DNA from 3 places in the Shewanella sp. SR44-4 genome. Region 2 is predicted to be linked to each of the others. Evidence: predicted binding sites of a transcription regulator. Region 2 holds the regulator's gene; each other region holds the start of a gene.

Region 1 (4,224 bases), on a different contig from region 2:
AAACCGCGTGGAGGCTCGATACCATTAGTCGCATTTGAAATTTGCGATGAGGTTTCAGACGGCATTAGCGCAGACAAAGTTGAGTTACGTAAACCGTACTGCTTAATGTCGCTACGTAAGCTTTCCCAGTCCATGTGCAATGGCTCGTCACAAATCTTGTCTAAATCACGCTTGTAGGTGTCGATAGGTAAAATACCTTTCGAATAAGTTGTCTCGTGGAATAACGGACATGCACCTTGCTCTTTTGCTAAGTTCATCGACGCTTTCAGTAAATAAAACTGAATCGCTTCAAAGGTTTTGTGAGTTAAGTTATTAGCTGAACCGTCTGAATACTTTTTACCGTTTTTAGCTAAATAGTTAGCAAAGTTAATCACCCCAATACCTAAGGTACGACGGTTCATTGAACTCGTTTGCGCAGCTTTAATTGGGTAATCTTGGTAATCAAGTAAGTTATCTAGCGCACGAACAGCTAAATCAGCTAATGGTTCAAGCTCTGATAAATCTTTAATTGCGCCTAAGTTAAGTGCTGACAAGGTACACAACGCGATTTCACCGTCTGGATCATCGATGTTTTTAAGTGGCTTAGTCGGTAAAGCAATTTCTAAACATAAGTTAGATTGCTTAATTGGCGCAACTTTAGAGTCAAACGGGCTGTGAGTATTACAGTGATCGACGTTTTGAATGTAGATACGGCCAGTAGAAGCACGTTCTTGCATCATCAATGAAAACAGTTCAACCGCTTTAATTTGTTTTTTGCGGACATTGCTGTCTTGTTCATACTGAAGGTATAAACGTTCAAACTCAACTTGGTCTTCAAAGAATGCATCGTAAAGACCAGGCACGTCTGATGGGCTGAATAGACTGATATATTCGCCCTTAATCAAACGTTGGTACATTAATTTGTTTAACTGCACACCGTAGTCAAGATGACGTACACGGTTGTCGTCAACACCACGGTTGTTTTTTAGTACTAATAGCGATTCAACTTCTAGATGCCATAAAGGATAGAAAAGAGTTGCTGCACCGCCACGTACGCCGCCTTGAGAACACGACTTCACCGCAGTTTGGAAATACTTATAAAATGGTAAACAACCGGTGTGGAATGCTTCGCCGCCACGAATAGGGCTACCAAGGGCACGAATACGACCCGCATTAATACCAATACCAGCACGTTGGCTAACGTATTTAACGATAGACGATGCAGTCGCATTGATTGAATCTAAGCTGTCATCACACTCAATCAATACACATGAGCTGAACTGACGTGTAGGGGTACGCACACCGGCCATGATTGGTGTTGGTAAAGAAATCTTAAACAGAGACGTCGCGTCATAGAAGTCTTTAATGTACTTCAAACGAATTTCTTTTGGGTAACGGGCAAACAAACATGCAGCGACTAATATGTATAAAAACTGGGCGCTTTCGTACACTTCATGGGTGACACGGTTTTGAACCAGGTATTTACCTTCAAGTTGCTTTACCGCGGCATAAGAGAAGTTCAAATCGCGCCAATGATCGATATAGGTGTCGAGAGTGTCCAATTCTTCACGGCTGTAGTCAGCCATGATATGCATGTCATATTTACCCAGTTCAACTAATTTGGTGACATGGTCATATAACGTTGGTGGTTCAAATTGACCAAACGCTTTTTTACGTAAGTGGAACACCGCTAAGCGGGCAGCCACAAATTGGTAGTCAGGTGACTCTGGAGAGATCAAGTCAGCCGCAGCTTTAATGATCGTTTCATGAATGGCTTCTGTTGGAATGCCATCAAAAAACTGCAGATGAGATCGAAGTTCTACTTCAGATACTGAGACGTTTTTTAATCCCTTGGCTGCCCAAGTGATCACGCGATGAATTTTATCTAAATCGATAGATTCACGTTCGCCACTGCGTTTAGTGACTGTCATATTGCTATTCATTGAAGAGAGGCCTTGGTTCTATATCTAATCATGTGATCTGTTGTTGGATGCAGTGCTGCTTGATTCGATCCGAACCAGTTACAAAACAATTCCATGTTAAAACAATCAACCTGATGTACTCACAACGTGGTAGTTAAACACCAGTACGTTCAGTTAGCCACTACATCCTTTGGAACGTCGTGGAGTAGTGTTTTGATTGTCAGCCACACACAAGATATGGTGTTATTTAAAATCTAAGATACAAGATAGTGAGGTTTGAGGTTTATTGCAAGCCACAATTTCATTAACTTCTTGTGGATAACTTGAGGATAAACGGCAGGGTTAGTGACAACTAACCCTAGAGCCCAAATTCATAAAGAGTTTTTGATAAATGATATTTTTTAATCCATCAAATGATAAAAATTTGATCGCTAAAATAAACAGCGATCAAAAAAAATGGACCGTTTATTGGTTGATCTTTTGTTGGTTTTGATCGGGTAGAAATTGATGACTGTTAACTGTACATTTAAGCTTAATAAGACCCGTTAAACTTCACTCATGCTTTGTTCATTTACCCAAAAATTAACCCGCTAAACCGATGTCGAACATTGTCATTAATCAGTGAAAAACTGTTTAAGTGAGGCTCCGTGTTGAAATTGTTTGCCTGCTGGCCATGTGTCAGGTTTGTCTGTCGCAGATAAATAACCCCATAACGCAACGCCGCCTAACATACTGGCATTGTGGGCGGCGACTAAGTCACGTTCAGCGTCACCTAGATATAAGATACTTTGAGGAGCAATGGCAATTTGTTGTGCTGCTAACAGCATTGGTGCGGTATGAGGTTTAGAGTGACGAGTGCTATCACCACTGATCATGGTTTTCAATTTATGAGTTAAACCAAGCTTTTCCACTAATGGCCTGGCAAATCGAGCCGGCTTATTGGTCACTACGCCATAAGGAATCGATCGGGCATCAAATAAGGATAATAGTTCGGGTAAGTCAGCGAATAAACGGCTGTTGTCACCATTGATACGGGCATAATGCTGAAGTAGTGCTTGCTGGATGGTAATTTGTACTTGTTCATCGGCATCTGGAATGGCCGTTTTAACTAAATATAAGCTGCCATGTGATGCCGCATGGCGCATCAAGTCAAGCGGTTGGACGTTAAAACCGGCTTCATCCAAGCTGAGATTCAATGCCTGTACTAAATCTGGTGCGGTATCGGCTAAGGTACCGTCTAAATCGAACAGCACTCCTTTTATATCTTGTTTATGCAAGGGCTAGCTCCTAACGAGAGAAAATAACAATAGACAGTGCAAGCCCTTTATAGCGTTATTGGCACAACATAACGCTATTGTGGTGCATTCACATTGAAATGTTGAAAAGAATCACCTGGATGATTAATCAATTTTTTGAGTGGCTATCATATAATTTACATCGACACTTTTAGTGTACTTAAACACACCCGACAATGGATTGTAGGTAATTCCCAGCGCATCTTTACACAATAAGTCAGTGTTATCGACCAATGCCATCAGTTCCGATGGGCGAATAAACTTGCTGTGATCGTGAGTACCAACTGGCAGCATTTTTAATAAATACTCTGCGCCGATAATCGTCTTTAAATACGACATCATATTACGGTTTATGGTTGAGAAAAACACAAAACCATTTGGTTTAACCATGTCACAACAGGCTTGAATAACCGATTGGGGATCGGGTACATGTTCGAGCATTTCCATGCAAGTGACCACATCATAATATTCGCGGTGGTTATCGCGATGTGCTTCGGCTGTTGTTTTGAGGTAATTAACCGTAACACCAGACTCTAAAGCATGTAGTTTTGCCACTTCAAGTGGTGCGTTGCCCATATCAATACCGTCAACGTTAGCACCTAGGCGCGCCATACTTTCTGACAAAATACCGCCACCACAGCCAACATCAAGTACTTTTTTGTCAAAAATACCTTCAGCGGTTTGGTCAATGTAGTTTAAACGCAGTGGATTAAGTAAATGTAATGGCTTGAACTCGCCATTGAGATCCCACCACGTTTGCGCCATGGCTTCAAATTTTGCGATCTCGAGTGGATCAACATTGGGTGTCGATTGTTCAGCGTGTGACATAACGTAACCTAAGTGTAGTGTGTAATAAAGTATGGTCGCTATTATAGCGATAACCTTTGCGAATAGTAGTCAACAATGGCTTTTGCCGTTTACGCTTGCTCATAAAACATCCATTTAAGCGAGGTAAATGGATGTTTTATGCTATCAACTGCTTAAATCATCAACAAGTTAACGATAATTGTTGCTCAAATTTAGTCGTA
Region 2 (4,224 bases):
ATAGGGTACAAATGGTATTTTACTGTCGCGATTAACGTAAAAAACCTGATTTAGCGAGTAACTCCATGGTCACGCCCGATGAAGGCTGCACATGGTTAGTTTCCGGTTGCATTAAACGTTCTAAATAACGCGCGATTAAATCGACTTCGATATTGACACTATCACCTACTTTTAAATCCACCAGCGTGGTTTCACCTGCAGTGTGAGGTACAATCGTTAATCTAAAACGAGCACCATCAACTTCATTAACAGTCAGGCTTACACCATCGATGGTGATCGAGCCTTTGTGAGCAATATAGCGACTTAATTGGGCCGGTACTGATAACCAAAACTCTAGTGATTTACCTCTGTAAGCGCATTGCTCAACTTTTGCAATGCCATCAACGTGTCCACTTACCATGTGTCCACCTAATCGAGTGGTTGCCGTAACCGCTTTCTCAAGATTAACCTTTTGACCGACCTGATAACGACTAAAGCAAGTTAAGTCAACGGTTTCAGCTGATATATCAGCCACGTAACCATCACCTAAACGCTCAACAACGGTCAAACACACGCCATTGGTTGCTATACTGTCACCTAGCTTTACGTCGGTTAAATCCAGCTTACCGCTGGCAACTGTTAAGCGGATATCGTTACCTTTGCGATCAATTTTACGTAATGTGCCAAGGGCTTCGATTATTCCTGTAAACATAATACTCACTTTTTGCAGTTAAACTTTGCTGTTGCTCAGGTTTTGGACTGAACAACACGCACATTAATAGGGTTGATTATATCTGAGGATATAACGCTTATCTTGTCCAACGTTGCGTTCATCAATTAATTGCAGTGCCGGCGTTTGCTCCATTGTACTGTAATTAGGTAACTGCAACATATTACGTCCGTGGCTACCTAATAGTTTAGGCGCCTGGTAAAGCACAATATCATCAACGAGCCCTTGGGCGACAAATGCTCCGGCTAAGGTAGCACCGGCTTCAACTAAAACAGAATTAGTATGCTGACCTAAATATGTTAGCAAAGCTAACAATGGGATTCTGCCTGACGAGTCACACGTTAACTGAAGAAATGATACGTGATCGGGAAATGCAGCTTTGGTGCTTTCGGGATAATTACAGCCAGAAACCAGTAAAATAGGACTTTGAATTGAAAATAATTGCTGTGTTGCTGTTAATCTTGCGCGACTGTCGAGCACAACCCTTAGAGGTTGGAAGATTTCATCTTTTGTATGGCGAGTGGTTAACTCACCTAACGCCTCATAGCGCACATTAAGGCTTGGGTCATCGACAAGAATGGTTTCAACACCAGTGATTAATGCACAATGACTAGCGCGGTATTTTTGCACATCAGCTCTTGCTGCACTGCCAGTAATCCACTTCGACACGCCATTAGACAGAGCCGTTTTACCATCTAAACTGGCTGCTATCTTTACCGTTATCCAAGGAAGTCCTGTTTTCATCCGCTTCATAAAACCCAGATTAAGGTCATAGGCTTGTTCGCTGAGCAATCCAACATCAACGTTAATACCAGCCTCACGTAACAGGGTTATACCGCGACCAGACACTTGTGGATTTGCATCGGTCACCGATACCACAACTCTGGCAACTTTGGCATTAATTAAGCCTAAAGCACAAGGTGGTGTGCGGCCATAATGACTGCAAGGTTCAAGAGTGACATACGCCGTGGCACCTTCAGCAGACAAGCCATTATCATGCACCATTTTCAGCGCATTAACTTCGGCATGTCCTTGGCCAGCACGTTGATGATAACCCTCACCAATAATCTTATTCTGATAAACAATGACACAACCAACACAAGGATTTGGCCGAGTGGTATAACGGCCTTTCTCGGCAAGCGCGATGGCACGGCTCATCATTTGGGTGTCAAAGGTAGACCAGTTAGACATGGGAGATAATCTCTTATTGCTTAAATGCCATTAAAACCATTAAAACAGATATTATTAAGCAGCATTACTTTTGCAATTTAGCAATGGCTTCACCAAATTGGGATACATCTTCAAATGCGCGATAAACCGATGCAAAGCGGATATATGCCACTTTATCAAGGCTCATCAACTGTTCCATCATCAGATTACCAATCATTTCAGAATTCACCTCACGCTCACCTGTCGCGCGCAGTGTTGATTTGATTTTAGTCAATGCTTGTTCAATTTCATCAATTGAGACCGGGCGTTTTTCGACCGCACGTAGCATGCCGCCACGCAATTTTTCTTCATCGAATGGTTGTCGAGTGCCGTCACGTTTGATGACTCTAGGCATGACTAATTCTGCGCCTTCAAACGTGGTGAAACGTTCATGACATTCGGTACATTCCCGGCGGCGACGTACTTGGTGACCATCAGCCACTAATCGAGAATCTATAACTTTGGTATCGGTCGCGCTACAAAAAGGGCAATGCATTGAACCTCCTGCAGAAAAAAACAAAATGGCCGCTAACAATTAGCGGCCATTAAAGTTTATCCTATTTGTTGAGCAAGGTTAACCTAAACCTTTTCAACAGGCATCAAGTGACGATTAACCGTATACAGGGAATCGGGCACATAATGCCAACACTTGACCTTTCACTCGTTCAGCCACTTCGGCGTTAGATGCATCATCAAGAATGTCACAAATCCAACCGGTCAATTCTTTCGCTTCTGCTTCTTTAAAACCACGACGAGTAATTGCTGGCGTTCCAATACGAACACCAGAGGTGACAAACGGTGAACGTGGATCATCAGGTACTGAGTTTTTGTTGACGGTAATGTTGGCATTGCCCAATGCAGCATCTGCTTCTTTACCGGTTAAATCACGACCAATTAAATCAACCAACATTAAATGGTTTTCTGTACCGCCAGAAACAATTTTGTAACCGCGAGCTAAAAATACTTCAACCATAGCTTTAGCGTTTTTAACCACTTGCTGTTGATATACTTTAAACTCTGGCTCTAATGCCTCTTTAAATGCAACCGCTTTACCTGCGATTACATGCATTAAAGGGCCACCTTGGCCACCAGGGAATACCGCTGAGTTCAACTTTTTATACAACACTTCATCATCGGCAGCAGAAATAATAATCCCGCCACGCGGACCCGCTAATGTTTTATGAGTTGTTGAGGTAACCACATGTGCATGTGGGACTGGCGTTGGATAAACATCTGCAGCCACTAAGCCTGCAACGTGAGCCATATCAACAAGCAAATAAGCACCAACTTTATCAGCAATCTCACGCATTTTAGCCCAATCGACTATGCCTGAAAATGCAGAGAACCCGCCGATCATCATCTTAGGCTTATGCTCAATGGCTAAACGTTCCATTTCGTCATAATCAATTTTGCCAGCTTCATCGATACCGTAAGGAATGATGTTATAAAGCTTGCCTGAAAAATTCACTGGTGAACCATGGGTCAAATGACCACCATGAGCAAGGTTCATCCCTAAAACAGTATCACCCGGTTGTAACAACGCCATAAACACTGCGCTGTTTGCTTGTGAGCCTGAATGAGGCTGTACGTTGGCATAAGTTGCACCAAATAATTCTTTTGCGCGTTCAATAGCCAATGTTTCAACAACATCAACGTATTCGCACCCACCATAATAACGCTTGCCTGGATAACCTTCAGCATACTTGTTAGTTAACTGAGAACCTTGCGCTTCCATCACACGTGGACTGGTATAGTTTTCAGATGCAATCAATTCAATGTGTTCTTCTTGACGACAAGTTTCATCTTCAATGGCTTTAAATAATTCTGGATCATAATCCGCAATATTCATCGCTTTCTTCAACATGGTAGCTCCAACATCATTATCTATATAGTAGGGTTGCGCGGTATTCTACTCTGCAACGATAATGATTTACAGTACAAACAACATGAAATTCACTGTGTTCTGAATACAAAACGATTCATGTTGATAACACCAAGCTAGCAGATTGTTTAGCGAATTGAGTCTAAAAAGCACGCTAGATAAAATCACACAATTGCCTGTTGAGTTCAGCACATAATACAGTAGAATTATCACCATCTTTGTTGACAATTAGACAGTATAATTATGGCTCAATTTGTATACAGCATGCTTCGTGTGGGTAAAATTGTCCCACCCAAAAAGCAAATATTAAAAGACATTTCGTTAAGCTTCTTTCCTGGCGCTAAGATTGGTGTGCTCGGGTTAAACGGTTCAGGTAAATCAACATTGCTGCGCATCATGGCGGGAATAGATACCGAAATTGAAG
Region 3 (4,224 bases), on a different contig from region 2:
ATATAAAACGCTAGCGCATAAAACGATGGATCTGTTGATTGCTACTGCCGCGCCATAATAGCGCGGGGTCGGCTTTATCTTGCTCATACTTACCGTCAATCAACACATCCACAAAGTTCACCACAGCTTGTTGCTGCGGTGTAAGTTCAGCCAGTTGATAACCGGTCCACAGCCAAATATCTTTATCGGGACATTCCAGCTTTACCCGCGTAACCAATTTTAGTACGCCTTCAAAATTGGCGGGATGTAGCGGATCGCCACCACTTAACGACAAGCCTCGACGGTAAATACGAGTATCGGTTAAATCATCAATAATCTGATCTTCTAGTGCTTGGCTAAAAATATGGCCAGCATCTACACGCCAAGTACTTTGGTTATAGCAACCTTTACAACCATGCTCGCAACCGCTGACAAATAACGTACAGCGGGTGCCTTCGCCGTTGATCACATCAACGCTATGATATGCACTGTAATGCATTATAAATGCTTCACTCTACGCTTAACTTCTTCTTGCTTACCGAAGTTAAATGGTCGTGCATCTGGGCTACCTAAATAACCACACACGCGACGGGTAACAGACACTCGGCTTGGCTCATGATTACCACACTTAGGGCACACAAAGCCCTTACTAGTACAATTAAATTCACCAATAAAACCGCAATCGTAACACTCATCAATGGGAGTATTGGTGCCGTAATATGGCACTCGGCTATAACTGTAATCCCAAACGTTTTCGAGCGCTTCAATATTGTGCTGCATGTTGGGATATTCGCCGTAACAAATAAACCCACCATTAGCGATCGCTGGATAAGGTTGTTCAAAATCAATCTTATCAAAAGGATTTACTTTCTTTTCGACATCTAAGTGAAAACTATTGGTGTAATAGCCTTTGTCGGTCACACCTGCCACTACGCCAAACTGGGTAGTATCAAGCTGACAAAAACGGCTGCATAAATTTTCACTTGGGGTACTGTATAAACTAAAGCCATAACCTGTTTGTTGTTTCCAAGACTCAGTGGCTTGCTTTAAATGACTAATAATGGCGACAGCTTTATCACGTAATTGTGTGTTATCAAACACATGTTCAGCATTGCTATATAAAGCATTAATGGTTTCGTGAAGACCAATAAACCCTAACGAAATTGATGCCCGGCCATTTTTAAAGATTTCGCTCACATCATCATCCGCATTTAGGCGCACACCACAGGCGCCTTCCATATAAAGGATTGGTGCCACTCGTGCTTTGACTCCGGCTAAACGGGCAATACGCGTTTCTAAGGCTTTGCGGGCAATTAACAAACGCTCATCGAGTATTTGATAAAAACGCTGTTCATCTTTACCTGCTTCCAACGCTATACGCGGTAAATTAAGACTGACAACACCTAGATTATTGCGGCCTTCATGGACCAATTGACCATTTTCTTCATAGGCGCCCAAAAATGAGCGACATCCCATTGGGGTTTTAAACGAACCGGTGACTTTCACGACTTGATCATAATTGAGAATATCTGGGTACATGCGCATACTTGAACACGTTAAGGCCATCTTTTTGATATCGTAATTAACATCAGTCGCTTTATGATTCACGCCATCTTTAATGGCAAACACCAATTTTGGAAAGACTGCTGTTTTACGATTTTTACCTAAACCCGCCATACGTACAGTTAACATCGATTGCTGAATTAAACGCGACTCCCACGACACGCCTAAACCAAAACCAAATGTGACAAATGGCGTTTGGCCATTAGCGGTATGCAAGGTATTCACTTCATATTCAAGTGACTGGAATGCGTCATGACACTCTTTTTCGGTTTGCGTCATGGCATAACCTTCTACGTCAGCCACTTGCCATTTTTTAGCGACGCTAAGGTGCTTTTGGTAACTGATTTGCACAAACTCAGCTAACACTTCGTCGATACGGTTAATCGTGGTACCACCATAAATATGGCTCGCGACCTGGGCAATAATTTGCGCCGTAACAGCAGTGGCAGTTGAGATAGACTTAGGCGGTTCTATTTCAGCATTACCCATTTTAAAACCATGCGTTAACATGCCGGCTAAATCAATTAGCATGCAGTTAAACATCGGGAAAAAAGGCGCATAATCTAAGTCGTGATAGTGAATTTCGCCTTTTTCATGGGCGGCGACCACATCTTTTGGCAGTAAATGGGTTTTGGCATAATGCTTGGCCACAATGCCCGCTAATAAGTCTCGCTGGGTCGGGATGACTTTGGCATCTTTATTGGCATTTTCGTTTAAAATCGCACTATCCGATTGCTCAACTAAACCGCGAATAGCACAATTTAATTTACTCTGGGTTTCACGGTGTTTATCTCTATCGTGACGGTACTCAATGTAATGACGCGCCACCGACTTAAACGGGCCCGACATTAATAAATTTTCAACTGCATCTTGTAGTTCGTGAATATCAACTTCGGTCTTCACAGCCATTTGCTGCTCTACCGTCTGCGCTAACTGCTGTGCATATTGATGGTCGGCTATACCTGCAGACTCCATTGCTGCCACAACAGCCTCTTTGATTCGACATCCATCAAACGCAGTTCGGCATCCATCCCTTTTCACTACTACAAGCATACAACCATCCTTTACAAGCACTATATATAGCGCTTTAATACACGCACAACACAAGATAGAGTGTATTAGACACATTTACGCGGAGTAATACCTTGATCCAGATCATAATTGTCGGCAGTACTTAATATTGAAAAAACACTTGCTATCAACGATAGATATTGTAGGAATAGCAACTAATTTTGACAGGCTAATACAAGGGGATAAAATCGACATAATTTAGCGATTTGGGATGCTTTGCTGAATCGATAATCTGATGTGCAAACGCCATAAGGGTTGTATTTGACAACTTAAAATGGTGCTGAATGACGGTATTAAGTCATTGATCGAACCTTAAATGGCTAGATCAACAACATAAATAACGTACCCACTGTATCTAATGACTCGGTAGTTATCGTTAGATAATTGCGGGTAGACCATTGCGGATAGATCATTGCGGGCAAGTCACTACTAGATAATGACTAAAACACCATGAGTTAACTATGAGAGAGTGAATAATCTTATCAACTACATCAGACTGCGCAGGTTAGACAATGCCCTAGTTGAATAACAAACGCGGATTTAATGACAAATACCGATAAAATAGCAAATATTCACACAGCGGCAATCAACGGGTGTATTTATCATAAACACACCACTATATTCGATACTGCTTCAACATTTCTTTAAGGTCGCTTCGATTAAATGTTTAATATCACTTACAGCCTGCTCACCTGCTTTAATCGCTTCTTTAGCGCGATGAAACTCCATGGTGCCAATATCACCCACATCAGGTACGATGCAAATATCAGGTGGCTCGCCCATTAGGCGTGAACGTTTATGGCGTTGTTCTAAAATATCCATCGATTGTGACATCACCGCCAGCATACCCGGATGGGATTTTGAACTTCCTAAAGAGAATTTATCGGTTAAGCCATTCATATAATCTTTGCCTTTACCCCATAGGTCCATAAAGCCAGATTCAAGCTCGCGCTTTTCATCAATAGGTTCAGACTTAGTGGCTTTGCGGCTTTTTACTTGCTCTGGGATTAAGTGCATTTGGCCACGACGATGGCCATTTAAATCCACCGCAATAACCACATCAACGCCCATAGAGCGAGCTAATGATACCGGCACAGGATTCACTACCGCACCGTCCACAACCCAGCGATGCCCTTGCTGTACTGGGGGTAAAAAGCCCGGCATTGAACATGAAGCCCTAACCGCATGGCGTAAGTCACCTTCTTTAAACCAAATCTCTTGCCCAGAATATAAATCTGTCGCGACTGCAGCAAAGGGACGATTCAGCTGTTCAATGTTAAGGTCGCCAATACGATTAGCCAATACATCAAATACTTTTTCACCACTGATAAGTCCGCCTTTTCGCCAGCCTAAATCCATTAACCCGAGTACATCCCAACTTGAAAATCCACTCACCCAGGTTTCAAGTTCACCCAAATGATTATTGGCATAGGCAGCACCCACTAATGCCCCTACCGAACAACCTGCCACTTTGTCAGGATAAATATCTAACTTGGCTAAACCATTCAATACCCCAATATGTGCCCAACCTTTAGCGGCTCCACTGCCTAGCGCTAATCCCACGGTGAGCTTTGTCATCTTTCGTTCCTTCCATGCTCGGTATTCAATTTT

The links. The regulator NrdR, encoded in region 2, represses ribonucleotide reductase genes. The targets are predictions, from matches to a motif close to AAACACNANATNTNGTGTTT.
Region 1: nrdA (class 1a ribonucleoside-diphosphate reductase subunit alpha) is a predicted target of NrdR. The motif match lies at 2,128-2,147, and genes of this name have one in related genera.
Region 3: nrdD (anaerobic ribonucleoside-triphosphate reductase) is a predicted target of NrdR. The motif match lies at 2,611-2,630, and genes of this name have one in related genera.

Annotation. Positions count from the first base shown of each region.
Region 1 is NZ_JACJDU010000003.1:174,126-178,349, reverse strand. Features, by position in the region: gene nrdA (class 1a ribonucleoside-diphosphate reductase subunit alpha) at 1-1,922, opposite strand, end outside; gene H5125_RS02960 (HAD family hydrolase) at 2,516-3,178, opposite strand; gene ubiG (bifunctional 2-polyprenyl-6-hydroxyphenol methylase/3-demethylubiquinol 3-O-methyltransferase UbiG) at 3,302-4,024, opposite strand.
Region 2 is NZ_JACJDU010000005.1:88,704-92,927, reverse strand. Features, by position in the region: gene H5125_RS04160 (riboflavin synthase) at 32-691, opposite strand; gene ribD (bifunctional diaminohydroxyphosphoribosylaminopyrimidine deaminase/5-amino-6-(5-phosphoribosylamino)uracil reductase RibD) at 755-1,900, opposite strand; gene nrdR (transcriptional regulator NrdR) at 1,965-2,414, opposite strand; gene glyA (serine hydroxymethyltransferase) at 2,529-3,782, opposite strand; gene ettA (energy-dependent translational throttle protein EttA) at 4,044-4,224, shown strand, end outside.
Region 3 is NZ_JACJDU010000021.1:40,903-45,126, reverse strand. Features, by position in the region: gene nrdG (anaerobic ribonucleoside-triphosphate reductase-activating protein) at 11-478, opposite strand; gene nrdD (anaerobic ribonucleoside-triphosphate reductase) at 478-2,595, opposite strand; gene rssA (patatin-like phospholipase RssA) at 3,247-4,191, opposite strand.